2 regions of the Mycobacterium sp. NGS17 genome follow, and region 2 is predicted to be linked to the other one. Evidence: predicted binding sites of a transcription regulator. Region 2 holds the regulator's gene; the other holds the start of a gene.

Region 1 (15,967 bases), on a different contig from region 2:
TGCGCGACGGCCGGTTGGTCGCCCACACCACCCCGACCCAACTGCGAGAGGACACCGGATGCACGTCACTGGAGGACGCGTTTCTGTCCATCATCAAGCGCAGCACCATGCGCGAAGCGGGCTGAGCCTGCGCGGCTACACCGCGACAACCGCACGAATCCTGCGCCAGCTGGTCGCCGACAATCGCAGCGTCGCGATGATCCTGTTCGTGCCCGTCCTGGTGATCAGCCTGATGTACTTCATGTTTCAGAACGCCCCGCACCGCCCCGGCACGCCGACCCCGTTCAACAACGCCTGCCTGATCCTGCTCGGGCTGTTCCCGCTGTTCGTGATGTTCATCATCACCGCGATCACCATGCAGCGCGAACGGGCCTCCGGGACGCTGGAGCGCATTCTGACCACGCCGCTGCGCCGCCTGGACCTGCTGATCGCCTACGGCACCGCCTTCTCCATCGCGGCTGCGGCGCAAGCGATTCTGGCGTGCCTCGTGTCGTTCTGGCTGCTGGGTTTCGACACCGCCGGCAGCCCGGCGTGGGTGTTCGTCATCGCGATCGTCAACGCCGTGCTGGGAGTCGGCCTGGGCCTGCTGTGTAGTGCGTTCGCCCGCACCGAGTTTCAGGCCGTGCAGTTCATCCCGTTGGTGATGGTGCCGCAGCTGCTGCTGGCCGGCATCATCGTGCCGCGCGCGCTGATGCCACACTGGCTGCAATGGATCAGCAATGTGCTGCCGGCCAGCTACGCGCTGGAGGCCCTGCAGCAGGTCGGTGCGCACCCGGAGCTGACGTTCATCGCGGTGCGCGACATCGTCGTGGTGCTGGGCTTCGCCCTGGCGGCGCTGTGCCTGGCCGCGGCGACACTGCGGCGACGGACACCCTAGTGGCGACGACCACCAATGCCGGGCGCCGGCGGCGGGGGCGGCCGGCCGGAAACTCCGACACCCGCGACCGTATTCTCGAAAAGGCACGGGAGCTATTCGCGCGCAACGGGATTCGCAATACCTCGATTCGTGCGGTGGCCGCCGCGGCGGGAGTGGATTCGGCGTTGGTGCATCACTATTTCGGCACCAAGCAGAAGCTGTTCGCCGCGGCCGTGCACATCCCGATCGACCCGATGGACGTCATCGGCCCGTTACGCGAGGTGCCCATCGAGGAGCTCGGCTACCGGATTCCGTCAACGTTGTTGTCGCTGTGGGACTCCGAGGTTGGTGCGGCGTTCATCGCGACGCTGCGGTCGATTTTGGCCGGTTCGGAGTCCAACCTGTTCCGGACGTTCATCGAGGACGTGATCGGCGTGGAAGTCGGCTCCCGAGTGGACAATCCACCGGGCAGCGGAACCATCCGGATCCAGTTCGTCGCGTCACAGCTGGTCGGCGTGGTGATGGCGCGCTACATCCTGCAACTGGAGCCGTTCACATCGCTAGCGCCCGAGCACATCGCACAAACCGTCGCACCGAACCTGCAGCGCTACCTCACCGGGGATCTGCCGGACGGCCTTGTGCCATGAGCCGGGCGTGCTCGTCGTCGCCGACGTCGCGCGCCTCGTCGATGAGCAGCACCGGGATGCCGTCCTCGATGCGATAGGCGCGCCGCAACCGCGGGTTGTAGAGCAATTCGGACCCGACCAGCACCAACGGTCCCCGGTCGTCCGGGCACACCAGGATGCTCAGCAGCGCGTCATCGATCATGATTGCGCTCCACTCAGCTCGGAACGGGCTCCACTGGTCATGCGGCGGTACTGGTTGGCGCCGGCATCGAAGCACCACACCTGACGCCCGGCCTTCGGAATCCCGGCCGCCCGTAGGGCGCTGACCGTCGGCCGGAACGTCGCGCTCAGGTTCATCTCCGGCACCACACACACGATGTCGGGACCCAGGCCGATCGGAAGCTTGGCGAACGCCTCGGTCAGGTCGGCCGCGGTGATGGAGGCCCCCGGCAACAGCGTGACCGCCGACGCCGCCACCTCGTGATCGCCCACCGGCACGTTGTAGGTCACCGCGAGGTCGACGCCGTTGATGCAACCCAGCGCGTCGGTGACCGGCTCGGCGAAGACCAGGCCGCGCGCGGTGCGCACCACCGAGCCGCGCCGGCCCGCCAGCCAGAAGTCGCCGTCGTCGTCGCGATAAAAGAGGTACTCGGTCGAGATCCAGGTGTCGCCGGCGGCGAAGACGCCGCGCTTGACCGACGCGCTCGGATCGACCGGGCCGTTTGACGCGGCGAGCAGGACGCCGACCTCGTTGGGTTCGGCGATCTGCACGAAGCCCCGCTCGTTCTCCAGGATCAGGTCGTGCTCGACGTCGTAGGCGCCCAACTCGATTCGCCCGGCGCCCGGCAGCGGGCGGCCCTTGCTGCCGACCTTGGCGCCGGACACGTTGGCCAGCACCGCCTGCCCGTCGGTGGTGGCGAAGAACTCGACGACGTGAGCGGGCGCGAACGCCTCGAAGACGCGCCCCCACAGGCCGGTTGGCATGCCGGAACCGATGAACAGCCGCACCGGGTGATTGCCTTGCAGAACGAATGCGGGATCGTCGACGATCTCGCGAAGCATGGCCCACGTGTAGGACACCACGGTGACGCCGTACTGGCGCACCTCCTGGACGAATCGATCCCGGTCCAGGCCGCGCGACAGCGCGATGCGGGTGCCGCCGACGACTGCGCCGCCCAGGCTGACCAGCAGAGCCGACTCGTGGTGCAGCGGCGTCAGGCAATAGACGGTGTCGCGGCGGTCCAGGGCGGCCGTTGAGGCGGTGCCGAAGGCGGACACCGCCCAGCGGTAGTTGGTGATCTGCTTGGCCACCAGCTCGCCGCCCGCCGCGCTGAACGCGATGAACGCCAGATCCCGGGCCAGCCCCGGGTTGGGGCGGTACCACCCGGGCAGCTCGACGGCATCCGGGTCGATCTGCTCCATGTCGATGACGTCGGAGTCGTCGGGCAGGTGTAGGTCGCGCGACTCGCCGCCGCCCAGAACCAGCACCTGGCGCAGCCCCTGGTCGGACCCGCGCACCGCGTCGAGGTTGGCGGGGTCGGTGAGCAGCTCGGTCACTCCCCCGAGCCGCACCGAGGCGGCGAGGTCGGCGTCGGGCCGCATCACCACCGCGATGGCGCCGAGCCGGGACAACGCGGCGATGGCCACGAGCGCGCTGGGCCGGGTCTCCATCAGCACGCCGACCCGGTCTCCCTGCCGCACCCCGACCTCGATCAGTCCGCGAACGACGTTGTTGACGCGCCGGTTCACCGCCTCGTAGGTGTGCACGCGGCCGTCGAACAAGAGGAATTCGCCCTGGGGCGCGTTGTGAGCCTGTTCTTCGATGATTCGGCCCAGCGAAATCCGGGTGTGGTCGTTGATCTGGCCCAGGCGGACCAGTCGCGGAATGGTGCGAGCCGTCTCGACGGCCAGGGTGCGCACCGACTTGTTGGCCGCGACGACGGTGGTTGCGGCTCCGCGCACCAGCCCCAGCGCCGCCTCGGAGACTTCGCCGACCCCGTGCGCGACCCGGGAGCTCAACGCGACGCCGCTGTCGGTGTGCTCCTCGGGCTGATCGGCCATCAGGTCGATGCTGTCGGGTTTGTCGCCCCCGACGGACAGCCACTTCACCCATTCGGCCACCGTCGGCCAACTCTGTTGCGCCGCTTTGGATCCGACGACCAAACCGAAATGACCTGTGCGGATGGTGGATTCGTACACTTCGGCGTCCGGCGCCGCCCGCCGGATACCGCGCACCGATGCCGGCTGCCCGATGTCGTCCACCTCGCCGACGAAGGCCAGTACCGGGCAGGTGATGTCGGTGAGGGTGACCATTTGGCCGTTGACGGCGAACCCGCCCGTCATCATCCGGTTGTGGGCGATGAACTGCTTGAGCAGTTCGGAGATGGCCGGGCCCGACCAGGCGATCCAGCCCTCGCGCTCGAGGAAGCGGCGCTGCTGCTCGCGCGGAAGCAGCGCCTCCCGGTCGTGCAGCTGGCGCACGAAGTCGACGCGCGCCTTGGCGGTCTTGAGCGGGTCGAGCATCTGGAAGCCGGTCCGCGCCATCCAGCTCGGGATGGCCAGCCGGCTGAAGACGTGGTCGGCCATGAAGTTGGCGGCCGGCGCGGCGAAGTTCGCCGGGATACCCATGGGCAGCGCGGCCAGGGTGTCGACCGGCGAACCGAAGGTGACGATGCTGGCCAGGCTTTTCGAGCGCCGGTAGGCGGCCACTTGGTAGCACCACATGCCGCCCTGCGAATAGCCGACCAGATGGATGTCGCTGCCGGTCGTGTCCCTGACCGTGTCGATGGCCTGGCTGAGCGCGACGATGTGGTCGGCCAGGGTGCGACGCATGCCCCCCTCGACCTTGTCGGGCTCGCCGAAGTCGATGACCCAGGGGTCAAGCCCGCGGGCGTGCAGGATTCCCACGGCGCCTTCGTCGCGCGTGACGTCCCACATGTCCGCAGACATCATCATCGGGTGCACCATCAGCACCGGCGGCCCGACGGGCGACTGGCCACCGCGGCTGTCCGGCGGGAAATACCGCCGGAGCTTGTACATCGGCACGCTCTCGACGATCTGCGACGGCGACGGGACACTGCCGGTTTCCAGGCCCCCCAGTCGCAAGACTTCCAGCCCGTTCTGCGCTGTAGCGATCAGCCGCTCGACCGGTCGTGTGACCATCGAAAAATTGAGATCCACTGCTGCTCCCTGAGTGTTGACAGCTTGGACATCATGGCACATCAGGCCAGCTAGAAGGGCAGTGGTTCCCCAAACGGGCAGCCGATCAGATCGATGGTCGACCCGGTTCCGCGCCGTTTAGGGCCGCGGCGTCGGCGGCGTGCCACGCAACCATGTGAGAGCCAGCCCGATACCCCGTTAGAACGGTGGCGGGTCGTCGTCGGGCCCGTAGGCGGTGGGCCAGGTGGAGTTCACCGTGGGGCCGGCCCGGGACAGTCGTGCGTCGCGGTTACGGCGGCGTTCGGTGGCGATGCGTGCGGCGCGGCCCTGGGCACGGGTGCGTGTGCGTTTGGGCATCATCGCGGTGCGCTCGGCGCAGTAATCGGGCGCCACGTCGGCTTCGGCGGCGGGTATCGCGCCGGTGGCCATGCACAGGCTGGGAAACAGCAGCGCGCTGCCCGGAGTGGTGACGTAGGTGTGCCCGGCCGGTGAGACGAGGATCAGCGTGCCGTCGGGCAGCTGCTGGTCGCGCCAGCCCCAAAACGTTTTCACCAAATGATGTGTGCGGCAATAGCATTTGAGATTCGAGGCGTGCGTGGGCCCGCCGTCGGCGTACGGGATCGTATGGTCGAGGTCGCAGTCGGACGCCGGGCGATCACACCCGGGCCAGCGACAGGTCAAATCCCGGCACCGCACGAAATCGGCCAACGCCCTCGACGGCACATAACCAGACTCCGGGCCGGCATCACCGGGATGGATCAGCGGCACCACCTTGGCCGAGGCGCCCAGTTCGGCTATCAACTCCGGCGCGATCAACCCCTCAGCACCCATTTCGACCGCCGGTGCCCGGCCATCACACAGCGTGGGACGCTCGGCGATCACATGGATCACCACCGGGCTCGACGCGGGCCGTTTCCCCGCGGCGCACTCCGATCGCCCGCACCGACAACCCAACCGGTCCGCCCCGGCCGCCAGCGCCCCCAGCGCATCGGCGCGGCGCTGCTCGCGGGTACGCGGATCATGCTCACACACCGTGCCCGCCAACGCATCCAACCGCTTGTCCAGCGCATGCGCATCTGGGCCGAGCAAGGTGCCCTCCAGATGCGCCAACCCCTCCCCCATGTCGGCGACCCACACCTCGCGCCCGGCCACACGTTCCTTGCGGCGCCGCACCGCATCCGCATCGGCGCGAGCGACCACCTTGTCCACCTGCGCGGCCAGCCGGCCCTGGGTCATCGACGGCCACCGCGCCACGTTGACCGCCAACTCGGCGTCCACCGCCGCCAACACATCGGAATCGGTGATCAAATCGGTGCGGAACACGATCGTTTGAAACATCAGGTAGCCGATATCCCCGGCCCGAAAGACCGCGCCCACTTTCGGTAACCGCTCGCACATCGCGCGCGCGTACCGCACCCGGCTGGCGGCCAACCCCTGACTGATCCGCAACGCCGCGGCCACCTCCGCGCTCACCGCCTCCTGGGTGTCGATCGCCCACTCCTCGGTTTCTGAGCACCGCGACAACCGGTAGGCGAACAACTTCCCGATCGCGACCAACTGGGCGGCCGCGGCCCGATTCTCCGCCCGCGCCGACACGCAAATCTCATCCACCAACCCCACGGACTCCGGCGTCCGCGACGGACACTGCCGCTCGCCAAGGTCGTCAAACCAGGCCATCACCTCCGGCGACGACCCGACACCCGCCCTTGATTCGAACATACGTTCGATACTACGGGGGTCTGACGCATGCATTGGCGGCGCTCGGGCCCATGGTGAACACGGCGTCGATGGCCGGTCTGCCGGCCAGTCCCGGTACCGCTAGCTACACCGCCTTCCAGCACGCCGCGCGTCGCACGTTCAAACGGCTGTGCGAAATACGGTCCAGCCCAACGTAATCCGCTGCGCCCGTCGTTGTTGGGCTCGGCGGGTCAGCGGCTGGGCCGCACGGCGGATCAGCGCCAGTTCGGGTCCCACGGGCCGTTGTGCCAGTGCCCCTGGTCGTGGACTTCACCGTCATACCAGTGGTCACCGTGGCAACGACCCGCGTCCCAGTTACCGCCCCAGCCCGGATCCCACCATTGGCCAGGGCACCAGTGGTACTCCGGTGTGGGCGCGGGATGCGCGTGTGCGATGGCGGACGCCCCCGAACCGGCGAGCCCCAAACCGGCGGTCAATGCGACCACCGATGCTGCGATGCGCACGATCTTTTTCATGACAGGCAGTTACCCGCTCCGGCACTGCCTAATCCAGCTCGACGGCCATACTTGGCACGGCACCGCCCGGCTTGCCACATCCGCCGAGCGGGAACGGATTTGGCAGAAGGGCGCCGAGCTCCATCCCGGCCTCATCAAGGAGCGGGCGGGGGCCGGCAACCTGTGCTCCTGAAAGCCTGCTGAGAACCAGCTGCGACGCAGTTTGCGCAGCACGACCGGGGGTACACAGCCGTTGCGCTTCGGTCGCGACGCGTCGTCGAGACCACTTCGGTTGAAAGACACAGCTGGGCGCTTTCAGTTCTCTGGGCAGCTTTGGCAACCAGTGTTGTAGTGACAGCGCCGGGACCGAAGCCCGCCGGAGCGTGGTTTCAGCCGAAGGCGAGGTCGTTCATGGACACGACGACAGAATTCGTCGGCGGACCCAGCACCGAAAGCGTCAGCGGGTTCCCGCGGTCACCGAACGACGGCCTCGTCCTCGCACCGAACGCGGCCAACCTCCCCACCAAAGAAACCAGCCGGCACCGGTAAACCCCGGTCCGGGCAAACGCGCGCGAGAAAGGACGACACATGTTGTTGCTGGGCGACGGCGGACGGCGAAAAGGCCGCACCGCCGGCGGCGACGGACTCGGCGAGGTACAGCATCTGGCCGGGAGGGCGTTGTACGACGTCGCGCACGGCCGTTTCGAACGCTCGCTGTCTGGGCTCACCGCCGTCGCGGCACTCGTCACGACGGCCGAAATCTACTTCGAGCACTACAAAGCCAGCTTCGGCAACAAGTGGATGTGGAGCCCGATCGTGGTGACCCCGCCGGTGGTCGTCGCCGGAGTCGGTGGGGTGTTCTCGCGGCGCTGGGCCAAAGTCTGGCTGCCGATCACCGCGGGCATCTACACGGCCAACGGGCTGCTGGGTGAATACCTGCACGCGCGCGGGGTTGCCCGCAAGCCGGGCGGGTGGAAGAACGCGTCTTACAACGTGCCGATGGGGCCGCCGATCGCAGCACCCGGACTGATGTGCATGGTCGGCGGGATGGGATTGCTGGCGTCGATCCTGCGCCGCGAACGGTTCCGGGATTAGGGGCGCTGGGATTCCCGAGATGGCCAACACCTCACGCCCCGACCACCTGCCCAACCTGCGTCCCGATGGCAAGCCGCCGCACCCGTCCTGGCTGCCCAAGCAACGTCGCGGCACCACGCCGCAGATGATCGGGCGCTACCCCGATTACGACGTGCTCGAAACCGCCGACAACTGGGACACTGCCACCAGGAAGGTGGTGCTGGCCCGGCTGGAACCGCCCGGGCCGCTACGGTTTTTCACTCCAGAAGAGGAGCCCTGCCTGCGCGCGTTCTGCGACACGGTGCTGGCGCAGGACGTCGAGCCGCGGGTTCCGGTGGCCGAGTCCGTCGACTCCAAGCTCGCCGACGGGCGCCTCGACGGCTACCAGTACGACGACATGCCCGACGACCGCGACACCTGGCGGCTGGTGCTGCGCGGGCTCGACGAGACGGCGTCGGCCAAGCACGGCAAGCCCTCGTTCGCCGAAGCCGATCCCGCCACCCGCGAAGCGATCATCGACAAGTTCTCGCAAGGGGATCTGCAGGGCGGGGCGTGGGAGAGCCTGAACGTCAAGCGCGCGTGGTCGGTGTGCATGCGAGCGACGTTGTCCGGCTTCTACTCTCACCCCTGGGCGTGGAACGAGATCGGCTTCGGCGGGCCGGCCTACCCGCGCGGGTTCATGCGCCTCGGTGGTGCCACCGGGCCGGCCGCCGCGCGGGAACCGTACGAGACCCCCGGCGCCACCGACGAGGATCCGGTGCAGATCGTGAACAACGGGGAGCTGTGATGGGCGATCTGCTGCGCGGCCTCTTGAAAGGCGCGGTCGAACCGAAAGACAACGATTCGCGCTTCCTGCTCGACGTGCACTCGCGCGATCTGCCCGGTGAGAAGACCATGCGCCGCTACGCCGACGACGACGAGGTCGACCTGGTGGTAGTCGGGGCCGGGGCCGGCGGCTCGGTGCTGGCGCAGCGGCTGGCGCGGGAGGGCTGGCGGGTCGTGATTTTGGAGGCCGGCCCGTTCTGGCACCCGGACGAGGACTGGGTGTCCGACGAGGCCGGGTCCCATGCGCTGTACTGGACGCAAAAGCGCATCCTCGGCGGCGATGACCCGATCGAGCTGGGCAAGAACAACTCCGGGCGCGGAGTCGGCGGCTCCATGGTGCACTATGCCGGGTACACCCCGCGGTTTCACCCCAGCGACTTCGAGACGTACACCCGTGACGGCGTCGGGGCGGACTGGCCGATCCGCTACGAGGACATTCGCCGCCACTACGAACAGGTCGAACTCGAGCTGCCCGTGGCGGGCCAGAACTGGCCCTGGGGCGACCCGCATCGCTATCCGTTCGCACCGCACCCTATTTCGGGTGCCGCCGCCAAGATCTGGCGCGGAGCGCTCAAGCTCGGAATCGAGATGCGTGTCGGGCCGGTCGGCATCGTCAACGGCACGTTCGGCAATCGGCCGCATTGCATCTACCGCGGTTACTGCCTGCAGGGCTGCAAGGTCAATGCCAAAGCCAGCCCGTACGTCACGCATCTGCCCGACGCGCTGGCCCACGCCGTGGAGATCCGCGCCAACTGCATGGCCTCGCGGGTCGAGCTCGACGAGAACGGCGCGGCGCGCGGCGTAGTGTACTACGACGAGATCGGCGGCAAGGAGCGGCTGCAGCGCGCCAAAGTCGTTGCCATTGCCGGTTATTCGATCGAGACGCCGCGCCTGCTGTTGAATTCGGCCAGCAACCGCTTCCCGAACGGGTTGGGCAACAACGACGATCAGGTCGGGCGCTACGTCATGGTGCAGGGCGCCACCCAGTCCGCCGGCCGGTGGTCCGAGGAGGTCCGCATGTACAAGGCGCCTCCGCCGGAGGTGACCTCCGAACAGTTCTACGAGACCGACGTCTCTCGCGGCTTCGCCCGTGGCTTCGCCATCCAGACCGTGTCGCCGCTGCCCATCGGATGGGCTGAACACGTTCTTGCCGAAGGACATTGGGGCCGCGCGATGCGGGAATACATGCGCGACTACAACCACTGGGCGACGGTCGGCGTGCTCAACGAGCTGCTGCCGCTACCCGACAACCGCGTGACCCTGGCCGACGAGAAAGATCCGTACGGCATTCCGGTGGCCCGGTTCGACTACACGCTGTGCGACAACGACAAGGCCAACATGGCCTACTCCACCAAGGTGATCGGCGACATCCTGCACGCGGCCGACGCCCAGGATGTGCTCACCATCGAGCGCTTCGCCCACCTGATCGGCGGTGCCCGCATGGGCACCAGCCCGCAGCAGTCGGTCGTCGACTCCGATCAACGCGTGTGGGGGGTGCCGAACCTGTTTCTCGCCGACGGCTCGGTGTGCCCGACCCAGGGATCGGCGAACCCCGCGCTGACCATCATGGCGCTGACCTCGCGGCTCGCCGAACGGCTGGCCGGTGGGAAGATCGATACCACCGCGGGACGGAGGTCGGAGGCGAGAGCCCGTGGCTGACCAGACAATGGACGTCGAGACTACCTTCGCGCCGCGGGTGCTGCGCGAGTACGCGCTGCTGGCGGACGGCGAGCGCGGCGCGCTGGTCGGGCCGCAGGGGGACGTGGCCTGGATGTGCGCGCCGCACTGGGACTCCGACGCCGTCTTCTCCAATCTCATTGGTGGCGGCGGAATTTACGCGATCACGCCGACCGACATCCGGCACGTGTGGGGCGGTTACTACGAGCCTGGCACCCTGATCTGGCGCAACCGCTGGATTACCCGCGACGGCACCGTGGAATGCCGTGAGGCGCTGGCCTTTCCGGGCGATCCCGACCGGGTGGTGCTGCTGCGGCGCCTCATGGTCTGCCGCGGCACGGCGCGGGTGCGGGTGCTGCTGGCGCCGAGTGCGGGATTCGGCCGGCACGGTCTGGGCCGGCCGAGTTGCGACGGTGGGGTGTGGAGCGGCCGGTCGGGCCGGTTGCGCTGGCGGTGGCAGGCCGGCTGCGACGCGCGCACCGTCAAAGCCTCGCACGACAAATCCGAACTGCTCACCTGCGAGATCACCCTCGAGGAGGGCAGGCAGCACGACCTGGTGCTGGAGTTGTCCGAACGCGCCCTGCCCGATCAACCGCCCGACCCGGACCTGGCCTGGGACGCCACCGCGGCCGCCTGGCGGCGGAGCGTGCCCCAGCTCGACTGCACCATCGCCCCCCGCGACGGTCGCCACTCCTACGCGGTGCTGCGCGGGCTGACCAGCAGTGGCGGCGGCATGGTGGCCGCCGCCACGATGAGCCTGCCCGAACGCGCGCACACCAATCAGAACTACGACTACCGGTATGCCTGGATCCGGGACCAGGTCTATGCCGGGATGGCCGCAGCCACCGTCGGCACTACCGAACTGCTGGACCGGGCTGTCGAATTCGTCGGCGCCCGGTTGCTCGACGACGGTCCGAACCTCAAACCCGCCTACACCGTCACCGGCTGTGCGGTGCCCAGCGAAGAAACGCTCGACCTCCCGGGCTATCCGGGCGGCACGGACAAGGTCGGCAACTGGGTCAATCAACAGTTTCAACTCGATGTGTTCGGCGAGGCCCTGCAGCTGCTGGCCAAGGCGGGTGACGCCGACCGGCTCGACGCCGACGGGTGGCGAGCCGCGCAGACGGCCATCAAGGCCATCGAAAAGCGTTGGCGCGAACCGGACGCCGGGGTCTGGGAGATCGACGATGAGCACTGGGCGCAGTCGCGGCTGGCCTGTGTAGCGGGATTGCGTGCCATCGCCAAGGTGGCCGGCGCCGGCCCCGAGGTGGCAGCCTGCGCTTCCCTGGCCGACGCGATCCTGGCCGAGACCGCCTCGAGCAGCCTGCACCCGCACGGCTACTGGCAGCGCAGTCCGCGGCGGACGGGGGTCGACGCGTCGCTGCTGCTTCCGCCGGTGCGCGGCGCCGTTCCCGCCGAGGATCCCCGCACCCGGGCCACCCTGGACGCCGTGCGGCGGGAACTCACGCAAGACGGGTTCGTGTACCGCTTCCGGCACGACGAGCGCGAACTCGGCGACGCCGAGGGGGCGTTCTTACTTTGCGGATTCATGATGGCGCTGGCCGAAAACCAACTGGGACACGGCGATTGCGCGATGCGCTGGTTCGAACGCAACCGGGCCGCGTGCGGCCCGCCGGGACTGTTCTGCGAGGAGTACGACGTGCGCCAGCGCCAGCTCCGCGGCAACCTGCCGCAAGCGTTCGCGCACGCGCTGATGCTCGAATGCACGGCAACCCTCACCGACGACGACGCCCACCATGACTGATTACTCGGACCGAGCGAAAGGCAGTACTGCGATGACACAGACAGTGGTGATCACCGGAGCCAGCGCGGGCATCGGCCGCGCCACCGCGAAGGCGTTCGGGCAGCGCGGCGACAACGTGGTCCTGCTCGCCCGCGGCGCCGCGGGGCTCGACGGCGCCGCTCGCGATGTCGAAGCCGGCGGCGGCAAGGCGCTGACGATTCCGACCGATGTGGCCGACCACTCGGCCGTCGAGGCCGCGGCCGATGAGGCCGAATCCGCCTTCGGTCCCATCGACGTCTGGGTCAACGTCGCGTTCACGTCGGTGTTCGCGCCGTTCAGTGAGATCAGCGCCGAGGAGTTCAAACGCGTGACCGAGGTGTCCTACCTCGGGTACGTGCACGGCACCATGGCGGCGCTGGGCAAGATGCGACCCCGCGACCGCGGCACCATCGTGCAGGTCGGCTCGGCGCTCAGCCAGCGATCGATCCCGCTGCAGTCGGCCTACTGCGGCGCCAAACACGCCATCAACGGGTTCACGGAGTCGGTGCGCTGCGAGCTGTTCCACGAGGGTTCGAACGTGCGGATCACCGTCGCTCAGATGCCGGCGGTCAACACCCCGCAATTCTCCTGGGTGCTGTCCCGGCTCCCCCGCCATCCGCAGCCCGTGCCGCCGATCTACCAGCCCGAGGTGGCCGCGCGCGGCGTCGTGTATGCCGCCGATCATCCAGGGCGCAAACAATATTGGGTCGGTGATTCCACCGCCGTTACGCTGCTGGGGCAGAAGTTCGTCGCGCCGCTGCTGGACCGCTACCTCGGCCGCACCGGATACGACTCGCAGCAGACCTCCGAACACGTCAGCCCCGACCGGCCCAACAACCTGTGGCAGCCGCTGGATCAGGAGCCGGGCACCGACCACGGCCCGCACGGCCAATTCGACAACCAGTCGCACGCGCACAGCCCCCAGCTGTGGGCTTCCCAGCACCCGGTCGTCAGCGGCACCGGCGCGCTGAGCGCCGCCGGGGTGGGCGCCTGGCTCGTGGCGCGGGCGGGACGACGGTGGGCGCGATGACGCCCGACGCGCAGATCGAAGAGGTCACCGCGCAGGTCTACGAAATCCCCACCGACGCACCGGAAGCCGATGGCACCCTGGCCTGGTCGTCGACCACGCTGGTGCTCGCCGAGGTTGCGGCCGGCGGCCGGCGCGGGGTCGGCTACACCTATGCCGACGGGGCCTGCGCCAAGCTGATCGGCGGCAAGCTCGGCAAAGCACTCACGGGACACAGCGCCGTGGATATCCCGGCGCGGTGGGGGTCGATGGTCAGGGCGATGCGCAACAACGGGCGGCCCGGGCTGGCCTCGTGCGCGATCTCGGCGGTCGACACCGCGTTGTGGGATCTCAAGGGCAAATTGCTGGACCTACCGGTGTGCCGGCTGATCGGCATGGCGCACCCCGAAGTACCCATCTACGGCAGCGGCGGCTTCACCACCTACGACGAGTCCACCACCCGCGCCCAACTCGAGCGCTGGGTCGACGAATGGAAGATCCCGCGCGTCAAAATCAAGATCGGTGAGTCATGGGGCTCCGACGTCAGGCGGGACTTGGATCGGATTGCATTGGCGCGCAAGGTGATCGGTCCCGATGTCGAACTGTACGTGGACGCCAACGGGGGTTACCGCCGCAAACAGGCGATCCGGGTGGCCCACGCCATGGCCGACCACGGGGTCACCTGGTTCGAAGAGCCTGTGTCCTCCGACGACCTGGCCGGGCTGCGCGAAGTGCGCGACCAGGTCAGCCCGGACGTCACGGCCGGTGAGTACGGTTACGACCTGGCCTACTTCAACCGGATGCTCGCCGCCGATGCGGTCGACTGCCTGCAGATCGACGTCACGCGCTGCGGGGGGATCACCGACTGGGTGCGCGCCGCGGCCGTGGCCGCCTCCTACAACGTGGACGTCTCGGGGCACTGCGCTCCCAACCTGCACGCCCACGTCGCCAGCACCATCGGAAACCTGCGGCATTTGGAGTACTTCCACGACCACCACCGCATCGAACACATGCTTTTCGATGGCGCGCTCTCGCCCGAGGGCGGCGCGCTACGACCCGACCAGCATCGCCCCGGGTTCGGCCTGGAGTTCAAACACCAGGATGCCGAGCGCTATCGGGTGGCCTGACCGTCGAGCAGCTTTCGAAATCCCCTGGCCGGGGCAGGAATGGACGCGCTCAAAAACGGGAATGATATGCCAAGGTTTTCACAGCGGGAATTGGGGAAACGGCGATGGCGGTGAACTCCAACGACGAGACTGTTGAGCGCCGCGAGGCGCCGGCGTCCGACGTCGTCGAACACGACGACCTGAGCGCGGTCGACGAGGTGCTGGGTCTGGGCGATCCGCAGCGTGTCGGCCGGTTCCGGTTTTTTCTGGACGGCCATCGCTGGGAATGGTCGGACGCGGTGGCGCGCATGCACGGCTACAAGCCCGGACGGGTGCAGCCCACCACGGAACTCTTGCTGCAACACAAGCACCCCGAGGACCGCGAACGGGTGGCGGCCGTGCTCGAACGGGTGATGAAGGGAAAGCCGTTCAGCAGCCGGCACCGCATCATCGATACCGCCGGGCGCACCCACTGCGTCGTCGTCGCCGGCGATCGGATGGTCGACGACACCGGCGCGCTGGCCGGCACCTCCGGCTTCTACGTCGACGTCACCGACTCGCTGCACTCCGATATCACCAATGTGCTGTCGGCGGTCGCCGACGCCCGGGCCCGCATCGAGCAGGCCAAGGGCGTGCTGATGATCGCCTACGGCATTTCCGCCGAGCGTGCGTTCGACATCCTGGTGTGGCGTTCCCAGGAGACCAACCTCAAGGTGCGAGACGTCGCGAGCCGTTTCCTGGACGCCGTGGCCAGCAAGGCGTCAGCGGAAACGCAAAGCCACGTGGACCAGGCGCTGCTGACGCTCATGTAGCGCCAGTAGGGTCGGGCCGGTGGCGCACCTACTCGGAGCCGAGGCCGTACACCTCGAATACCCGACCCAGGTGGTGTTCGGGTCGATCACGGTCGGCGTCAACGACGGCGCGCGCATCGGCATCGTCGGGCGCAACGGCGACGGCAAATCCAGCCTGCTGCGGCTGCTCACCGGCCGGCAACGGCCCGATTCGGGCCGGGTCACCCGGCGCGGCGGGTTGCGGGTCGGCGCGCTGAGCCAGGCCGACACCCTGGACCCGGACCACACCGTGGGCTGGACCCTGGTCGGTGCGGCGGACGAACACCAGTGGGCCGGTGACGCGCGGGTCCGCGACGTGGTCGCCGGTCTGGTCTCCGACATCGCCTGGGAGGCAACGGTTGCCACGCTGTCCGGCGGTCAGCGCCGCCGGGTGCAGCTGGCCAGGTTGCTGGTTGGCGAGTGGGACGTCATCGCGCTCGACGAGCCCACCAATCACCTGGACATCGAGGGCATCACCTGGCTGGCCGGCCACCTGCGCCAACGCTGGGCACGCAACACCGGCGGCCTGCTGCTGGTGACCCATGACCGCTGGTTCCTCGACGAAGTCGCCACCACCACGTGGGAGGTGCACGACGGCGTCGTCGAACCGTTCGACGGCGGATACGCGGCCTACGTCCTGCAACGCGTCGAACGGGACCGGATGGCCGCCGTCGCCGAGGCCAAGCGGCAAAACCTGATGCGCAAGGAGTTGGCGTGGCTGCGCCGCGGGGCCCCGGCGCGCACCTCCAAGCCCAAATTCCGGATCGAGGCGGCCAACCAGCTGATCGCCGACGTGCCGCCACTGCGCAACACCGTCGAGCTGGCCAAGCTGG
Region 2 (15,967 bases):
GCTGGCGGTCGGCACTAACAGGCGTCGGAAAGGTCGTTCGGGACGGGATCGCCGGGCCCCCCGGCCTCGGCGCGGGCCAACAGTTCCGCGGTTTGTGCGCCGAACGGCGCCGAGTACGACATGTTCGCGGCGCAGCCGCCCCGCTCGAGACCGCCGATCACCCCGATGAGCGTGGTGCCGCTGACCCAGGGCGCACCGCTGGTGCCGTCCACCAGCCCCTCACACGCCAAGGAGGGGAACCCGGTGTCGGTGACCGACGTGCTGGCCTGGCATCCGATGGGCGAGCCGCCCACGCCTGCCGGGTATCCCAGCACGGTGACGCGGCTGCCCGGCGGAGGAGTCACTCCCAGTGTCAGCGCCAGGCCGGCCCGGGACTCGACGGGAGCGCCGGCCTCGTTGCTGACCCGCGCGATCGCGTAGTCGGCGTGCGGGTCCTTGCTCGCCGTCCAGCGTGGATCGAGGTAGACCGCGTCGGCCTTCCACACATCGGCCGGACCGGGTGCGGCGTCGCCGGCGAAACCGGGAACGAAGGTGATCAGCGAGGCTCCGGCCAGGCAATGCGCGGCGGTCATCATCAGGTTGCCGCCCGTCGAATGCACCACCGAACCGGTGCACACGTGCAGCGGGCCACCGTCGATGAAAATCGCCCCGATGCGCCGATCCGGCTCGACCGGACCCGCGATGGCCTTCTGCTCGGGCTGGCTGAGCCGCTGCACCGGCCCGCCGACGCGCGGGGCGGACACCGGAGCACCCGAAACATGCTCGACGGGACGGTGACACGACGTCAACGACGTCGCCACCCCCACCACCGAGCAGAGCATCAGGATCCGAATGCGCATCGCCTTCATCATGCCTGACCGGTCGGCGGCAGGCCGACTCCCACACATGACGGTGCGCCAACGGGCGTGCGGGTGACCCCCAGGATGTGGTTTGCGGATTACGAGTAAGAATTGTCGCGTTCCAGCTAAGAGCGTGAACGCGAAGTTCGCTGATAGATGTTGGTGCCGCCCGATTCGGGGGACACTCGGTAGGGCACCCTGGAGAGAACTTCGAGAGGAGGCGATCGGAGATGGCTCACCATCAGGAGCCGGATGATCAGTACCAGCCAGGCCAGGCCGGAATGTACGAACTCGAGTTCCCGGCGCCGCAGTTGTCGACGTCCGACGGCCGCGGCCCCGTGCTGGTGCACGCCCTGGAGGGCTTTTCCGACGCCGGTCATGCCATCAAGCTCGCCGCCGCGCATCTGAAGGCGGTGCTGGACACCGAGCTGGTCGCATCCTTTGCGATCGATGAACTGCTGGACTACCGCTCGCGGCGGCCATTGATGACGTTCAAGACCGATCACTTCACCCACTACGAGGACCCCGAGCTGAGCCTGTACGCGATGCGCGACACGGTCGGCACGCCGTTCCTGCTGCTGGCCGGCATGGAACCGGATCTCAAGTGGGAGCGGTTCATCACCGCGGTGCGGCTGCTGGCCGAGCGCCTCGGCGTGCGCCAGACCATCGGCCTGGGCACGGTCCCGATGGCGGTGCCGCACACCCGGCCCACCACGATGACCGCACACTCGAACAACCCGGAGTTGATCGCCAATTTCCAGCCGTGGATCTCCGAGATCCAGGTCCCGGGCAGCGCGTCCAACCTGCTGGAATACCGGATGGGCCAGCACGGTCATGAGGTCGTCGGCTATACCGTGCATGTCCCCCACTACCTCACGCAGACCGACTACCCGGCCGCCGCGCAGGCTTTGCTCGAGCAGGTCGCCAAGACCGCGTCGCTGGAGCTGCCTCTGACCGCGTTAACCGAAGCGGCCGAGGTGATTCGGGCGAAGATCGACGAGCAGGTGGAAGCGAGCGCGGAGGTCGCCCAAGTGGTGGCCGCGCTGGAGCGCCAGTACGATGCCTTCATCGACGCTCAGGAGAACAGATCGTTACTAGCTCGCGACGAGGATCTGCCTAGCGGCGATGAGCTAGGCGCAGAGTTCGAGCGATTTCTGGCCCAGCAGGCGGAGAAGAAGTACGACGACGACGACAAGCCCTGACCCACTCACGTGACGCCCTAGCCGGCCCGCCCTCAGCCCGGCCCAACACCAAGGTTGGCGATATGACCGAGCGGAAGCGCAAACCCACGCTCCGCCCGGTGCGTGAAGTGACCGCACCCAAACTCGAGTTCCGCACCATCCACGGTTACAAGCGGGCCTACCGCATCGCCGGTTCCGGGCCGGCGATACTGCTGATCCACGGCATCGGCGACAATTCCACCACCTGGAATACCGTGCAGGCCAAGCTCGCCCAGCGTTTTACGGTGATCGCGCCCGATCTGCTCGGCCACGGGCAATCCGACAAGCCGCGCGCCGACTACTCGATCGCGGCGTATGCGAACGGGATGCGTGACCTGCTCAGCGTGCTCGACATCGAGCGGGTCACCATCGTCGGTCACTCGCTGGGTGGCGGTGTGGCTATGCAATTCGCCTACCAATTCCCGCATCTGGTGGAACGGCTGATCCTGGTCGGCGCCGGAGGCGTGACCAAGGACGTCAACTTCGTGCTGCGCTGGGCCTCGCTGCCGATGGGCAGCGAGGCGATCGCCCTGCTGCGCTTGCCGCTGGTGCTGCCGGCGGTCCAGATCATGGGACGTGTCCTGGGCGTGGCGCTGGGCAGCACCGGGCTGGGCCGCGATCTGCCCAACGTGCTGCGCATCCTCGACGACCTGCCGGAGCCGACGGCGTCGGCGGCTTTCAGCCGGACGCTGCGCGCGGTGGTGGATTGGCGCGGGCAGATCGTCACCATGCTGGACCGATGTTATTTGACCGAAGCCATCCCGGTGCAGATCATCTGGGGCACAAGGGATGTGGTGGTTCCCGTTCGGCACGCTTGGATGGCGCATGCCGCGATGCCGGGCTCCCGCCTCGAAATCTTCGAAGGCTCCGGGCATTTTCCCTTCCACGACGACCCGGCCCGCTTCATCGACGTCGTCGAGCGCTTCATCGATTCCACCGATCCCGCCGAGTACGACCAGGCCAGTCTTCGCGAACTGCTCCGCACCGGCGGCGGCGAGCAGGCCGTCTCCGGTTCCGCTCCCACGCGTGTCGCCGTGCTGAACGCCATGGGCTCCGACGAACGCAGCGCCACCTGATCGCCTTGATCGATGCGGCCCGACGCGGCGCCGTACAGTCGGCTCATGGGGATCGGCGTGACGGTGCTGCGGGTGTTCACCGATGCGGACGGCCACTTCGGTAATCCGCTGGGCGTGGTGGACGCCGCCCAGGTGGAGCCCGAGCACCGACAGCGGCTGGCAACCCAATTGGGCTACAGCGAGACGGTTTTCGTGGACCTCCCGGCCCCCGGCTGCGCCAGCGCGCACGCCACCATCTACACGCCGCGTACCGAACTGCCGTTCGCCGGCCACCCGACCGTCGGCGCGACATGGTGGCTGCGCGAGAACGGTTCGCCGATCAACACCCTGCGGGTGCGGGCCGGGATCTTGCAGGTGGGTTACGACGGCGACCGCGCCAGCATCAACGCCCGCGCGGAATGGGCGCCCGACTTCGCCCTGCACGAATTCCGTTCAGCCGACCAGGTTCTCGCGGCCGATGAGGCGGACTATCCCGACGACACCGCGCACTACCTGTGGGCCTGGACCGACCGGGCGGCCGGATGGCTGCGGACGCGCATGTTCGCGTCCAACCTCGGTGTGGTCGAGGACGAGGCGACCGGGTCGGCGGCGATGCGGATCACCGACTACCTGAGCCAGAGCCTGCGGATCACCCAGGGCAAGGGCTCCGTGATCGACACCAGGTGGAGCGCCGAGGGCTGGGTGGGGGTGACCGGGCGGGTCGTCAATGACGGTGTGCGACAGATCGATTGACGAGGGCCTAACTCGGACCTCAGCGCTGCCGGTGTAACACCGCCCCGAGGTGGTCCTGCAGCGGTTGCCCGACCGCGCCCATCTGCACCGTGTAGGAGAGTTCGTCGCCGTCGATGCGGAACGAACGGCCGAGCGCGGTCACCTCCTTGGCGCTGGGTGTCAGCCCCACCGACGTGGTCGACATCTGCATTTCGATGAGGTCACCAGTGACCGAGTAGGTGCCGACCTCGATTTCGGTGATGCCGCTGGGATGCGCCAGCACCAATTCGATGTGACCTGGTTGCGGCACCCGAAGGTAGCCGGTTTCGGCGTGCAACGGCTTCCCGTCGGCAACCGCCCTGGTTTTCTGTCCGTAGGCGAGAAACGGCTTACCGACGTGGGCGAACACGACTTCTTCGAGATAGTCGAAGGGCGGGATCGTCGGGTATTTACCCGCACCCTGGCCGGACCAGGTCCCAAGGAGCGGGGCAAGCGCCGCGAGGTCGGGGTGCAAGTCCGTGGGCATGAAAGCGAGCCTAGCCCGGCGAGGTTGCGGGCAATCGGAGCCCGGCCCGGTGTCAGCCCCGAGCTGCCACTCTGCGGTGATCCCGCATTGCCTGGATCTCGCGTTCGAAATCGTCCGCGGACTCGAATGACCGATAGACGGAGGCGAACCGCAAGTAAGCCACCTCGTCCAGGTCGCGTAGCGGCCCCAGAATGGCCAACCCGACCTCGTGACTGGGGATCTCCGGTGAGCCCGCCGCGCGCACGGTGTCTTCGACCTGCTGGGCCAGCAGGTTGAGCGCATCGTCATCGACCTGTCGCCCCTGGCAGGCCCGACGGACGCCGCTGACGACCTTCTCCCTGCTGAACGGCTCCGTGACGCCGCTGCGCTTGACCACCGCCAGGACCGCGGTCTCCACCGTGGTGAAACGCCGTCCGCACTCGGGACAGGATCGGCGACGCCGAATGGCCTGGCCTTCATCGGTTTCGCGGGAGTCGATCACCCGCGAGTCGGGATGGCGACAGAACGGACAGTGCATGACCGCTCCTTCGTCGCGCCGACAAGATACCGCAGGACCTTGAGCGTACCCGCGCGCTGACCTGCACGGCTAACACATCGGTTTCGGCGCAACGCCACTCAGCCGACCGGAGCGATGAGGGTCTGGCCCGCCAGCAGGTTGGGCGAGTGCAGATCGTTGAGTTCGCGGATGCGATCGGCGACCTGGGGTGCCGGCGCGCCGGGCGCCACGCGGTGCGCGAAATCCTGGAGCGACTCCCCCGCGTCGACGCGGACGACGGCGAGCCGGTCGGGAAGCTGGGTCGCCGAGTTCGAGGAGTCGCCGTTGAGCACCTGGCCGACGTTCGCGACGAGACCCAGCCACAGCGTGATCGCACCGGCGGCCAGCGCCAGCCCGATGGTCGACGCCCAGGTGGCGGCGCGCCTGCGGTGCGGAGCGACGGACATTGCCACCCCGGTGCCGTAGTAGCGCGTGGCGGCGCCCGCGGGCCGCGACGGCGCGGGCCGGCGGGACCGGGCCAGCCCCTCCCGTCCGTAGCGAGCCCCCAGGACGGGTCCATTGATCGGGCGCCGAAGACTGCTGGTACGCGGCGCGGGCGTGTGGATGACTGTCATCTTCGTTCCTCCGGTCAACTAGCTCTCGCTCGTGTGTTCGACACTAATCGCTTGTATGTTCGAAACCGAACATTTGAGCGAAGCGTGTCGCACGAGCAAACGCTAGATCACACCACCGACAAGTTCGTCGGCCTCTACCACTGTCACGAGCACTCAAATACCCGATATCTCGAAGAGTTACACATTTGTGATTCGTCCGGCTTCGCGCTTGTTTTGCGCCGACGCGAACCGCCGCGACACGCCACTCGAACACATGTTTGATTCTTGTCCTCGGTGCGGCTACATTCGGTGCCATGGGCGACAGCAACGACGTTTCATCGGCCGGTCCCGAGGGTCGGCTGCACTCCGTGGATTCCTCGCTGACCGAACGGCAGCGCACCATTCTGAATGTCATCCGCGCCTCGGTCACCAGCCGCGGCTACCCGCCGAGCATCCGGGAGATCGGCGATGCCGTCGGTCTGACGTCGACGTCATCGGTGGCGCACCAGCTTCGCACCCTGGAGCGCAAGGGTTACCTGCGCCGCGACCCCAACCGCCCGCGGGCCGTCGACGTCCGCGGGGCCGACGACGACGTGGCGGCCCCCACCACCGAAGTGGCCGGTTCGGACGCCCTACCGGAACCCACGTTCGTCCCGGTGCTCGGGCGCATCGCGGCCGGCGGACCCATCCTGGCCGAAGAGGCCGTCGAAGACGTCTTTCCCCTGCCGCGCGAATTGGTCGGTGAGGGCACGCTTTTCCTGCTCAAGGTCGTCGGTGATTCGATGGTCGATGCCGCGATCTGCGACGGCGACTGGGTGGTGGTCCGTCAGCAGAACGTCGCCGACAACGGTGACATCGTCGCGGCGATGCTCGACGGCGAGGCCACGGTCAAGACGTTCAAACGCGCCGGCGGCCAGGTGTGGCTGATGCCGCACAACCCGGCGTTCGATCCCATCCCGGGCAACGACGCCAGCGTGCTGGGCAAGGTCGTCACCGTCATCCGCAAGGTCTGACGCGCGCCCGGCCTCGGTCAGTCAGCCCGGGTGAAGCCGTTGGCCTGAGCGACTTCTTCGCTCGACAACCAGAGCTCGGCGAGCGTGTCCTGATACAGGTCGCTACCCGGCATGTAGTACAAGCCGTAGCGAGCGCTGGCCTTGACGGGGTATCCGTCGGGCGCCTGGTACGGATCATCGAGCGGCAGGTGGATCGTGGGTCGCCCGTCCGGGGCAGCCAGGCCGTTTTCCGAGGCGTCATCGGCGGCGTGCCGGCCGCTTCGCGCCGGAGGCCCGGCCGCGACCGCATCGGCGACCGCGGCGGCTCCCACCGCCGTGTCCGTCATGTCGGCCTCCGTCGCGGTGTGCGCTTCGGGTTCGACGTCCGGTTCCGGCGCCGCGAGGTCGAGGTATTCGTCTTCTGGCTCAGCGGTTTCCAGGAGGCCTTCCGCCGCGTCGCCCTCCGGCGGGATGCCGGAAACGGCGACGTCGGGGTACTCGTCTTCCGGATACGCCTCCTGCGGATAACCCGCATCGGGGCCGTCGGCGTCGACGTAGGCGGCGTCGTCCGCCGCCTCGGGCTCGGCGACCTCGGGGACGCCGTCGGTGTAGTCGGCGTAGTCGGCCCCCGCCTCGGCATACTCGTCCTCCGACAGCATCTCCGCGGAGACGACCGGGATCGAGTCGGTATCGACGGCGTCGGGGTCTTCCTCCTCGTGGAACCGATAGTCGCTATCGGCAGGAGCCTGACGTTGCCAGCTGACCCGCCCGGCGTCCGGTTCCGGCTCCGGTTGATGCGTCGCGCCGAGCCCGAACGGGTCGGCGCCGACGTCGGCATCGTCGTGGCCCCAGCGCTCGTCGGCGTCGTAGCCGAGGTTCCCCCCGTGACCGGGCGCGTAGGCCGCCGCCTCCTCGTGCGCAGGCCGGCGCCGCCCACCGAACAGCACCCACGCCATCAGCACGAGCAGCGCCAGCACCGGAATGGCGACCACCAGCCACCACCAGTGCCAGGTGGACTTCTTCGGGCGCGCCGGCAGGGCCGAATTGCTCGGCTGGTCCTGACCCGACACCTGCAGCCCGGACAGCAGCGGCGCCAGGTTGGACGGATCGGTGCTGAACGTGTTCTTCGCCCGGTTCCACGAAACCTTGCCGCCGGTGAACTGCTGGGAGATCACGTCGCCGTTGACGGCCTGGTCGCCGACCGGGGCGCCGAGCTTGCCCGCCGGAGCGCGCAATTTGTCCCACGCCACCTTCATCGCCCCACGCACGACGAAGGCGCCGTGGTCGGGCGTCCAGAAGATGACCGGCTTGTCGGCAGCGGAGAAGGTGGCGACGCGGCTGGCACGCCCGATGTTGCCGTCGGTTTCGTTGGCGGTCGGGAATCCCAGGTCGCTGCCGACCGGTCCCCCCAGCGACTCGTATTTGGCCAGGATGTCGCTCTCGACCGCATTCGCGCCGGTGGCCGGGGTGAAGAACACCTTGCCGCCGGCGAAGTTCTGGGCGATTCCGTCGCCGCCGATCGGATACTGCCCGCCCTGCTTGGCGCCCAGGGGTCCGGTGGGGCCGCCCGCCGCGCGCCAGGCGGTATTGATCGCCGCGGTGGGATCGATCGCCACCTGCAGGCCCTTGAGTTGGTCGGCCAGCGCCGGCGGTTCGGTGGTGAACTGCTTGGTCTGCCTGTTCCACGAGACCTGGCCGCCGCTGAATTTCTGTGAGGACACCTCGCTGCTGTAGGTCTCGTCGCCGACCGGCACACCGAGCACCCCGCCCGAGCTGCCCAGCTTGTCCCAGGCGGCGTTCAGGGCGCCGCGCACCACGTGTGCGCCGTGCTCGGGCGTCCAGAAGATCACCGGCTTGTCGCTGGCGGAGAAGGTGATCACCCGGCTGTCCGGACCGGCGAGACCCGGAACTTCGTCGATCGCCGGGAAGCCCAGATCGCTGCCGGCCGGCCCGCCCAGCGACTCGTACTTGTCCAGGACAGGCCCGTAGGCGAATCTGGCCCCGGTGGCCGGGGTGAAGAACATCTTGCCGCCGTCGAAGTCCAGGGCGAAACCGTCCCCGACGGGGTACACGTCGCCCTTGCGGGCGCCCAATGGCGAGGTGTCGCCGCCGGCCTTGTCCCACGCGGCCATGATCGCCGCCTCGGCGTCGCCTATCGGACTCGCTACCGCGGTGGGGGCCAACAAGACCGCGGCCAGCGCCGTGGTCGTCAAGCTGACCAGCGCGCTTCCGATCAGCCTGCGCATGTGACCTCTCTGCACCTTCACCAAGCCTCCCAGCCGGCGGACATGGCTCTTTTAGCGGCTATGCCCTTATTTGCATAACCGGCGAGCGGGCGGTACTCGCGCCGGAAATGGACCCGCGCACGATCAGCCTTATCGTCGGGCTCGCATAACTTTGCTCCAAGCAACAAGAAATGCGAAGTCAAATCACGAATTTTACAAAAACGGATACCACACCGATGTCGAAATGATGCCTGCCCATGGCCCAATCGCGATCCGCCGTGCCACCGTTCGCGCGGTGTAGCGGATATCGCACGGGAGGGCGGCGGGAACGCACGATCGAGCGACGACGCCGGACTGCCGACTCGCACAGCAGAATTGCGCGGCGCGGATGAGCCGACGGCGCGATCGCGGGGCTGACTATGCGCGATGACGCGGTCGGCGCACCGGAAACACATGCGCCGACGGTACGTGAGCCGGCGGCGCATTCACGGTCCGCCCCCCACACCCGCACCACGCGCATCGGTCGGTTTGTCGCTCACGGCAATAGGACCGTGCGAGACAACTCCCGAATGTCGGTCGCGTCCAGCGATTCGCGGCTATTGCTGCCCCGATATCGCCCGCGGGTGGGAGGCCGCTATCCAGAAAACGAAACGCTAGACGCCGAGGCTGCGTCCGATGATTTCCTTCATGATCTCGGTCGTGCCGCCGTAGATCGTTTGCACCCGGGCGTCCAAAAAGGCACGGGCAACCGGATATTCACGCATGTAGCCGTAACCGCCGTGCAGTTGCAGGCAGCGGTCGATCAGCTGCACCTGCTTTTCGGTGCAGTACCACTTGGCCATCGCGGCCTGTTCCGCCGTCAGCTTGTGATCCAGGTGCAGGCGGACGAACTCGTCGACCATCATGCGGACCACGGTCGCCTCCGTCGCCAGCTCGGCCAGCACGAAGCGGCTGTTCTGGAAGCTGCCGATCGGCTTGCCAAATGCCTTGCGCTCCTTGGTGTATTGCAGGGTCTGCTCGAGCACCTGCTCCATGGCCGCGGCGGCCATGATGGCGATCGAGATGCGTTCCTGCGGCAGATTCTGCATGAGGTAGATGAATCCCATGCCCTCCTTGCCCAGCAGGTTTTCGGCCGGCACGTGCACGTCGGTGAACGACAGCTCGGCGGTGTCCTGGGCGTCGAGCCCGATCTTGTCCAAGTGGCGCCCGCGCTCGAAGCCCTCCATGCCGCGCTCGACGGCGAGCAGCGAGAAACCCTGAGAGCCCTTTTCCGGGTCGGTCTGCGCGACCACGAGCACCAGGTCGGAGTTGATTCCGTTGGTGATGAACGTCTTTGAGCCGTTGAGCACGTAGTGGTCGCCCTGCTTGACGGCACGGGTCTTGATGCCCTGCAGGTCGCTACCCGTTCCCGGCTCGGTCATCGCGATCGCCGTAATCAGCTCTCCGGTACAGAATTTCGGCAGCCAGCGCTGCTTCTGCTCTTCGGTGGCCAACGCCAACAGGTATGGCGCGACGATGTCGTTGTGCAGGCCGAATCCGATGCCGCTGTAGCGGCCGGCGGTGGTCTCCTCGGTGATGATCGCGTTGTACCGGAAGTCGGGGTTGCCGCCGCCGCCGTACTCTTCGGGCACCGCCATGCCGAGGAAGCCTTGCTTGCCGGCCTCGAGCCACACACCGCGGTCGACGATCTTCTCTTTCTCCCACTCGTCGTGGTAGGGCGCTACGTGGCGCTCGAGGAAGCCCCGGTAGGACTCACGGAACAGGTCATGCTCTGACTCGAAAAGAGTGCGCTGATATTTGATGGCGCTGCTCATGGAAGACCTCCGGCGACTGGGAATACTGCAGCCCAAGATATACCAACCGGACGGTTGGTAGGCAGCCGGCGGGGCGCTAGCGGCCGCTAGCGGGCGGCCCGAGCTGCCGCGACACTGCAACTAGGCACAAGACACGCCGATGCGGGGGTGCGTGGTTGCAGTCTCGACGCACTAGCACGCGTTCAGCGCGCGGCGAACTCGCGCAGCCGACCGGCCAGGGCCAGTGGGACCCGGGCCCGGATGCGGGTGCCCTCGGCGTTGTGCTCCTCCTGCTGGACGCGCCCATCGGCGTGCAGGCGAGCCACCAGGTCGCCGCGGTGGTACGGGATCACGACGTCGACGGGGGTGTCGGCGGGAACGGCGAGCTCGGCGATCCGGCGGCGCAGGGCGTCGATACCATCGCCGGTGCGTGCGGACACGAACATGGCACCGGGCAGCGCATGGCGGAGCTTGGCCAGCGTCAAATCGCTTGCGGCGTCAACCTTGTTCACCACCACCAGCTCCTGCGGCACTGCACCGTCGTGGTCGGTCCCGTAATCGGCGACGACTTCGGAGACCACCTGGCGGACCGCGTTGATCTGTGCCAGCGGGTTGACGTCGGAGCCGTCGACGACGTGTACCAACAGATCGGCGTCGACGACCTCTTCCAGCGTGGAGCGAAAGGCTTCGACCAGCTGGGTCGGCAGATGCCGGACGAATCCGACGGTGTCGGTGAGCACGAACGGCCGGCCGTCATCGAACTCGGCGCGCCGGGTGGTGGGCTCCAGGGTGGCGAACAACGCGTCCTGGACCAGCACTCCGGCACCGGTCAGCGCGTTGAGCAGGCTCGACTTGCCCGCGTTGGTGTAGCCGACGATGGCGATCGCGGGCAGGTCGCTGTGCACCCGCCGGCTGCGCTGGGTGTCGCGGACCTGCTTCATGTCCTTGATCTCGCGGCGCAGCTTGGCCATGCGCTCGCGGATGCGCCGCCGGTCGGTCTCGATCTTGGTCTCACCGGGCCCGCGCAGGCCCACGCCTCCCCCGCTGCCGCCGGCACGGCCACCGGCCTGCCGCGACATCGATTCACCCCAGCCGCGCAGCCGCGGCAGCATGTATTCCATTTGGGCCAGCGAGACCTGCGCCTTGCCTTCCCGGCTGGTGGCGTGCTGGGCGAAGATGTCGAGGATCAACGCGGTGCGGTCGATGACCTTGACCTTGACGGCCTTTTCCAGTGCGGTCAGCTGCGCCGGGGACAGTTCACCGTCGCAGATGACGGTGTCGGCGCCGGTCGCCAGCACCACGTCGCGCAGTTCGGCGGCCTTGCCCGAACCGATGTACGTCGACGGGTCGGGCTTGTCCCGGCGCTGGATCAACCCCTCGAGCACCTCGGAGCCGGCGGTTTCGGCCAGGGCGGCGAGCTCGGCCATGCTGGCCTCGCTGTCCGCGGCGGTGCCGTCGGTCCACACGCCCACCAGGACGACCCGCTCGAGCCGAAGCTGGCGGTATTCGACTTCGGAGACGTCGGTGAGTTCGGTCGACAGGCCGGCAACGCGGCGCAGCGCCGACCGATCTTCGAGGGCGAGTTCGCCCGTGCTGGGCTCCGGGACGACCGAAGCGTGATCGCGAAATTCAGGTTCTGTCATAGGCAATACACGATGATGCACGCGAAACCGGTGTCACGCACCTGATTTAACGCTGCTGTTCGCGCCACCATTCCTCGCTGAGCTCTCCTTGGGCTACGAGTACAGACGGTCCGCGCAGGAAGCTGGTGGCGTCGGTGACGGTGACGACGACCTCGCCGCCGGGCACGCGAACGGTCAGGGCGCCGGTGGCCGCGCCGGCACCGGCCAGCGCGGCGACAGCGGCCGCGACCGTTCCGGTGCCGCACGAGCGCGTCTCGCCCACGCCCCGCTCGTGCACCCGCATGTGCACGGCCCCATCGGCCGGTGCGGTGACGATCTCGACGTTCACCCCGTCCGGGAACTGGGCGGGATCGAAGCTCACCGCCGCGGCGACGTCCAGCGCCGCCAGCACCTCGGGAGTCAGTTCCGGGTCCACGCAGGCCAGGTGCGGGTTGCCCACGTCGACCGCCAGGCCCGAGAACCGCCGGCCGCCGACGACCGCCTCGCCCGGGCCGAGCGTATTGGCCTTGCCCATGTCGACGCTGACATCGGCGGTGGTCGCATCGACGCGATGCACCGCGACCGGCCGCGGGCCGGCCAGCGACCCGACCACGAATTCGTCGCGGGACTCCATGCCGCTGGCGCGCAGGTAGTGCGCGAAGACCCGCACGCCGTTGCCGCACATCTGGGCGACGGACCCGTCGGCGTTGCGGTAGTCCATGTACCAGTCACCGGCGGCCACCCCGTCGGGCACCCGGTCGAGCACGCCGGCCGACAGCGCCGCACCGGCGGTGGTGACGCGCAGCACGCCGTCGGCCCCGAGCCCGCGGCGCCGGTCGCAGAGCGCGGCCACCCGCGACTCGGTCAGGCTCAGCTCGGCCTGCGGGTCCGGCAGCACCACGAAGTCGTTCTGGGTGCCGTGGCCCTTCGCGAAATTCACCTGCTCAGGATACGTGGCGCCACACCCGCATGACGGCGTCGACGAGCCGGGCGGGATCGGCGGCATCCAGCCACTGCACGCGATGGTCCCGGCGAAACCACGACCGCTGCCGTCGCACGTAGCGTCGGGTGCCGACGAAGGTCTGCTCGCGGGCCTCGCCGAGTCGCTCCGGACCACCTCCGGCGTCGAGCGCCGCGAGCACCTGCGCGTAGCCCAGCGCGCGCGAGGCGGTGACCCCGTCGCGCAATCCCCGGTCCAGCAGCGCGACCACCTCGCCGACCAGGCCCTGGTCGAACATCGCGTCGGTGCGCCGGGCCAGCCGCTCGTCGAGAAGTGATGTGTCGCAGTCCAGCCCGACGATGGCGGTGTCCCACCTGGGCGCGCCGATCTGCGGCGCGGACGCGGCGAACGGCTCACCGGTCAGTTCGACCACTTCCAGGGCCCGCACCGTGCGGCGAGCGTCGGTCGGCAGGATGGCCGCGGCCGCGGCGGGATCGCGGCGGGCCAGCTCGGCGTGCAGCTCGCCTACCCCGATCTCGGCGAGCCGCTGCTCCCAGCGCGCGCGCACCGCGGGATCGGTGGCGGGAAACGACCAATCGTCGAGCAGCGACTGGACGTAGAGCATGGAGCCGCCCACGATGATCGGCACCGCCCCCCGGGCCGCGATCGCTTCGACGTCGTCGGCGGCGGCGCCCTGATAGCGGGCGACCGTCGCGGTCTCGGCGACGTCGAGGACGTCGAGCTGGTGATGCGGGATGCCGCGACGGGCGGCGACGGGCAGCTTGGCGGTGCCGATGTCCATGCCGCGATAGAGCTGCATCGCGTCGGCGTTGACGATCTCGGCGCGGACGCCGAGCCGCTCGACCCGTTCCGCGAAGTCGAGGGCCAACTGCGACTTGCCGGTGCCGGTCGGGCCGATGATCGCGACGGGGCGCACGGCGGCCGTCACAGCTGCCAGGCGCCCGCGAAGTAGCCCACCCCATAGGGCGCTCCGCGGTACAGCTCCTTGGCCGATCGGGGTCCGGGATCGGCCAGCCCGGTCAGCACCTGAAACGCGACCCGCCCCAGGATCTGGCGCGGCAGCCGGCGCAGCGCGGCGATATCGCCGACGGCCAGCGCATCGTCCAGCGCCTCTTGCGCGTCGGCGTTGTCCGGGTCGTATCCGCCGGGGGCCGCCGGAGTCAGCGTGTTCGCGCCGTCGGCGACGACCAGCGCCCCGACCGGCTCGGCCAGCCGGTCTATTTCGGCCCGCAGAGCCGCGCCGAGGCGCAGTGCGGCGTCGGCTTCGTGATCCGCGCGATAGATCCGGACCTGCGCGCTGGCGTGCGGCTGGGCCCGTTCGCGCACCCAGCCGGCCAGCAGCGCGCAGACCGGAAACGCGACCGGTGGGGCGGTGTCGTCGGCCTGCGGGGAAAGCCGGACGCGCACGTCGGCGCCGAAACCCGCGAAGGTGCCCACCGCGTCGGGACCCAGCACGGCGTCCTGGGGCCCCACCCCGATCGCCACCCAGCGGTCGGGCAGCAGCGCGGCCGCAGCCAGCGTCGCCGCGGCCAGGTCGGCCACTTCGGCGGCGGCCGCCCCGGCGAGTTCGGGGACGAGGACAGGCGCCGAAGGGACGATCGCGATCGCGCTCAGCACGCAACCAAACTAACGTGACCGCGGCCGCGGTCCGGCATCAGTTCGGTTTGCCCGGGCGCCCGACGTCAGAGGCGAAAGCTGTCCGCCACTACCAGACGGTCGCTGCGAGGGCCGAAGTCGTCGTCTTCGGTCACCTCCCGGGCCGGTACTTCTCGCGGGGCACCACCTGACCCTTGCTCGGCGCGGTCGATGGTGGCGGCTTCGCCGCGGGCCAGGGCGATCGTGGCGATGAGGACCACCGCCACCGCGCCGACCAGCACGAAGGCCTTGGGACCGGTGGCATGCAGCGTCTCGTTCAGCACCAGCACGCCGAGCAGGCCGGCGACCACCGGCTTGGCCACCGTCATCGTCGGCAACGACGCGGTCAGCGCGCCGGCGCGGAACGCCGACTGCTGGAAGATCATCCCGGCCAGCGCCACCAACAGCCAGGGCACGAACTCCGGCGACGTGACCACGCGCAGCAGGCCGTGCTCGGACATCTCGACGATGCCCTTGGTCAGGACCGCGAACAACGCCAGCGATGAACCCGCAACCACCGCGAGCAGCATGGCCGCAAACGGGCTGCCGGCCCGCAGCCGCGCGGCCACCACGCAGGTCACCAGCAGCGGCACCATGACCAGGGCGACGATGAGCCAGATTCGCAGCGGCGCGCGCTGGTCACCGGCAGCCGGGTCGCCGACGATGATGACGACCGCCAATGCGGCGGCCAGGATGAGCGCCCACATCCATTCCCGCGGCTGCACCCGGTGGTGGGCGAGCCGCGCGTAGATGGGCAGTGCGAACAGAAGGGCCGTCACCTGCAGGGCGGTCACCAAGACGACCGAACCCCATGCCAGGGCCGCGGCCTGCAGGCTGTAGTTGGTGATCGCGGCCAGGCCACCCAGCCACCACCGGGTGTCCCGCAGCGACATGCGGAACAGTTCGAGGTGCCCGACCGGCTTGTCGGTGATCTCGTGCGCGGAGCGCTGACGGATCACGTCGCCGACCGCAGATGCCAGCGCCGCGCATAAGGCAAGTAACGCCGCGACATCAACTTTTGACATTGATCGATCCCTCCGCCCGACGGCCGTCCGACCCAGCTTTCCCCGTGGCCCAAGCAAATACACGCACAATTGGCGTTCAGTTCAACTACGAATCTATGACGTTGCACACGTTGCTAATAACGCCGCGGGTAACCGTTCAACTAATACTTCAGCAATCTATGTAACCCGTGGGATAACTCTAAGAGAACTACACAGCTAGCCGTGAGCGCTGGCTAAGCCCCCTCGCAGCGCGCCGTCGGCCTGCGTCGTCGGG

The links. The regulator LexA, encoded in region 2, represses DNA repair genes until DNA is damaged. The targets are predictions, from matches to a motif close to CGAACANNTGTTCG.
Region 1: a site for LexA is predicted at 6,500-6,513, ahead of AC5Y7E_RS12825 (HNH endonuclease signature motif containing protein). Genes of this name have one in related genera too.

What each region holds. Positions count from the first base shown of each region.
Region 1 is NZ_JCALED010000005.1:70,806-86,772, reverse strand. It holds gene AC5Y7E_RS12850 (ABC transporter ATP-binding protein) at 1-125, shown strand, start outside; gene AC5Y7E_RS12845 (ABC transporter permease) at 59-877, shown strand; gene AC5Y7E_RS12840 (TetR/AcrR family transcriptional regulator) at 877-1,503, shown strand; gene AC5Y7E_RS12835 (Trm112 family protein) at 1,469-1,684, opposite strand; gene AC5Y7E_RS12830 (acyl-CoA synthetase) at 1,681-4,704, opposite strand; gene AC5Y7E_RS12825 (HNH endonuclease signature motif containing protein) at 4,840-6,360, opposite strand; gene AC5Y7E_RS12820 (Mtp family mycobacterial-type pilin) at 6,594-6,854, opposite strand; gene AC5Y7E_RS12815 (hypothetical protein) at 6,853-7,026, shown strand; gene AC5Y7E_RS12810 (hypothetical protein) at 7,245-7,382, shown strand; gene AC5Y7E_RS12805 (hypothetical protein) at 7,422-7,928, shown strand; gene AC5Y7E_RS12800 (gluconate 2-dehydrogenase subunit 3 family protein) at 7,948-8,694, shown strand; gene AC5Y7E_RS12795 (GMC family oxidoreductase) at 8,694-10,391, shown strand; gene AC5Y7E_RS12790 (glycoside hydrolase family 15 protein) at 10,384-12,174, shown strand; gene AC5Y7E_RS12785 (SDR family oxidoreductase) at 12,206-13,222, shown strand; gene AC5Y7E_RS12780 (enolase C-terminal domain-like protein) at 13,219-14,325, shown strand; gene AC5Y7E_RS12775 (PAS and ANTAR domain-containing protein) at 14,430-15,116, shown strand; gene AC5Y7E_RS12770 (ABC-F family ATP-binding cassette domain-containing protein) at 15,136-15,967, shown strand, end outside.
Region 2 is NZ_JCALED010000004.1:399,244-415,210, forward strand. It holds gene AC5Y7E_RS12070 (trypsin-like serine peptidase) at 15-851, opposite strand; gene AC5Y7E_RS12075 (proteasome assembly chaperone family protein) at 1,070-2,041, shown strand; gene AC5Y7E_RS12080 (alpha/beta fold hydrolase) at 2,104-3,135, shown strand; gene AC5Y7E_RS12085 (PhzF family phenazine biosynthesis protein) at 3,181-3,867, shown strand; gene AC5Y7E_RS12090 (peroxynitrite isomerase) at 3,887-4,372, opposite strand; gene nrdR (transcriptional regulator NrdR) at 4,425-4,889, opposite strand; gene AC5Y7E_RS12100 (LysM peptidoglycan-binding domain-containing protein) at 4,988-5,482, opposite strand; gene lexA (transcriptional repressor LexA) at 5,776-6,474, shown strand; gene AC5Y7E_RS12110 (LGFP repeat-containing protein) at 6,492-8,699, opposite strand; gene AC5Y7E_RS12115 (acyl-CoA dehydrogenase family protein) at 9,332-10,492, opposite strand; gene hflX (GTPase HflX) at 10,675-12,114, opposite strand; gene dapF (diaminopimelate epimerase) at 12,161-13,033, opposite strand; gene miaA (tRNA (adenosine(37)-N6)-dimethylallyltransferase MiaA) at 13,038-13,970, opposite strand; gene AC5Y7E_RS12135 (class III extradiol ring-cleavage dioxygenase family protein) at 13,979-14,671, opposite strand; gene AC5Y7E_RS12140 (DMT family transporter) at 14,737-15,714, opposite strand.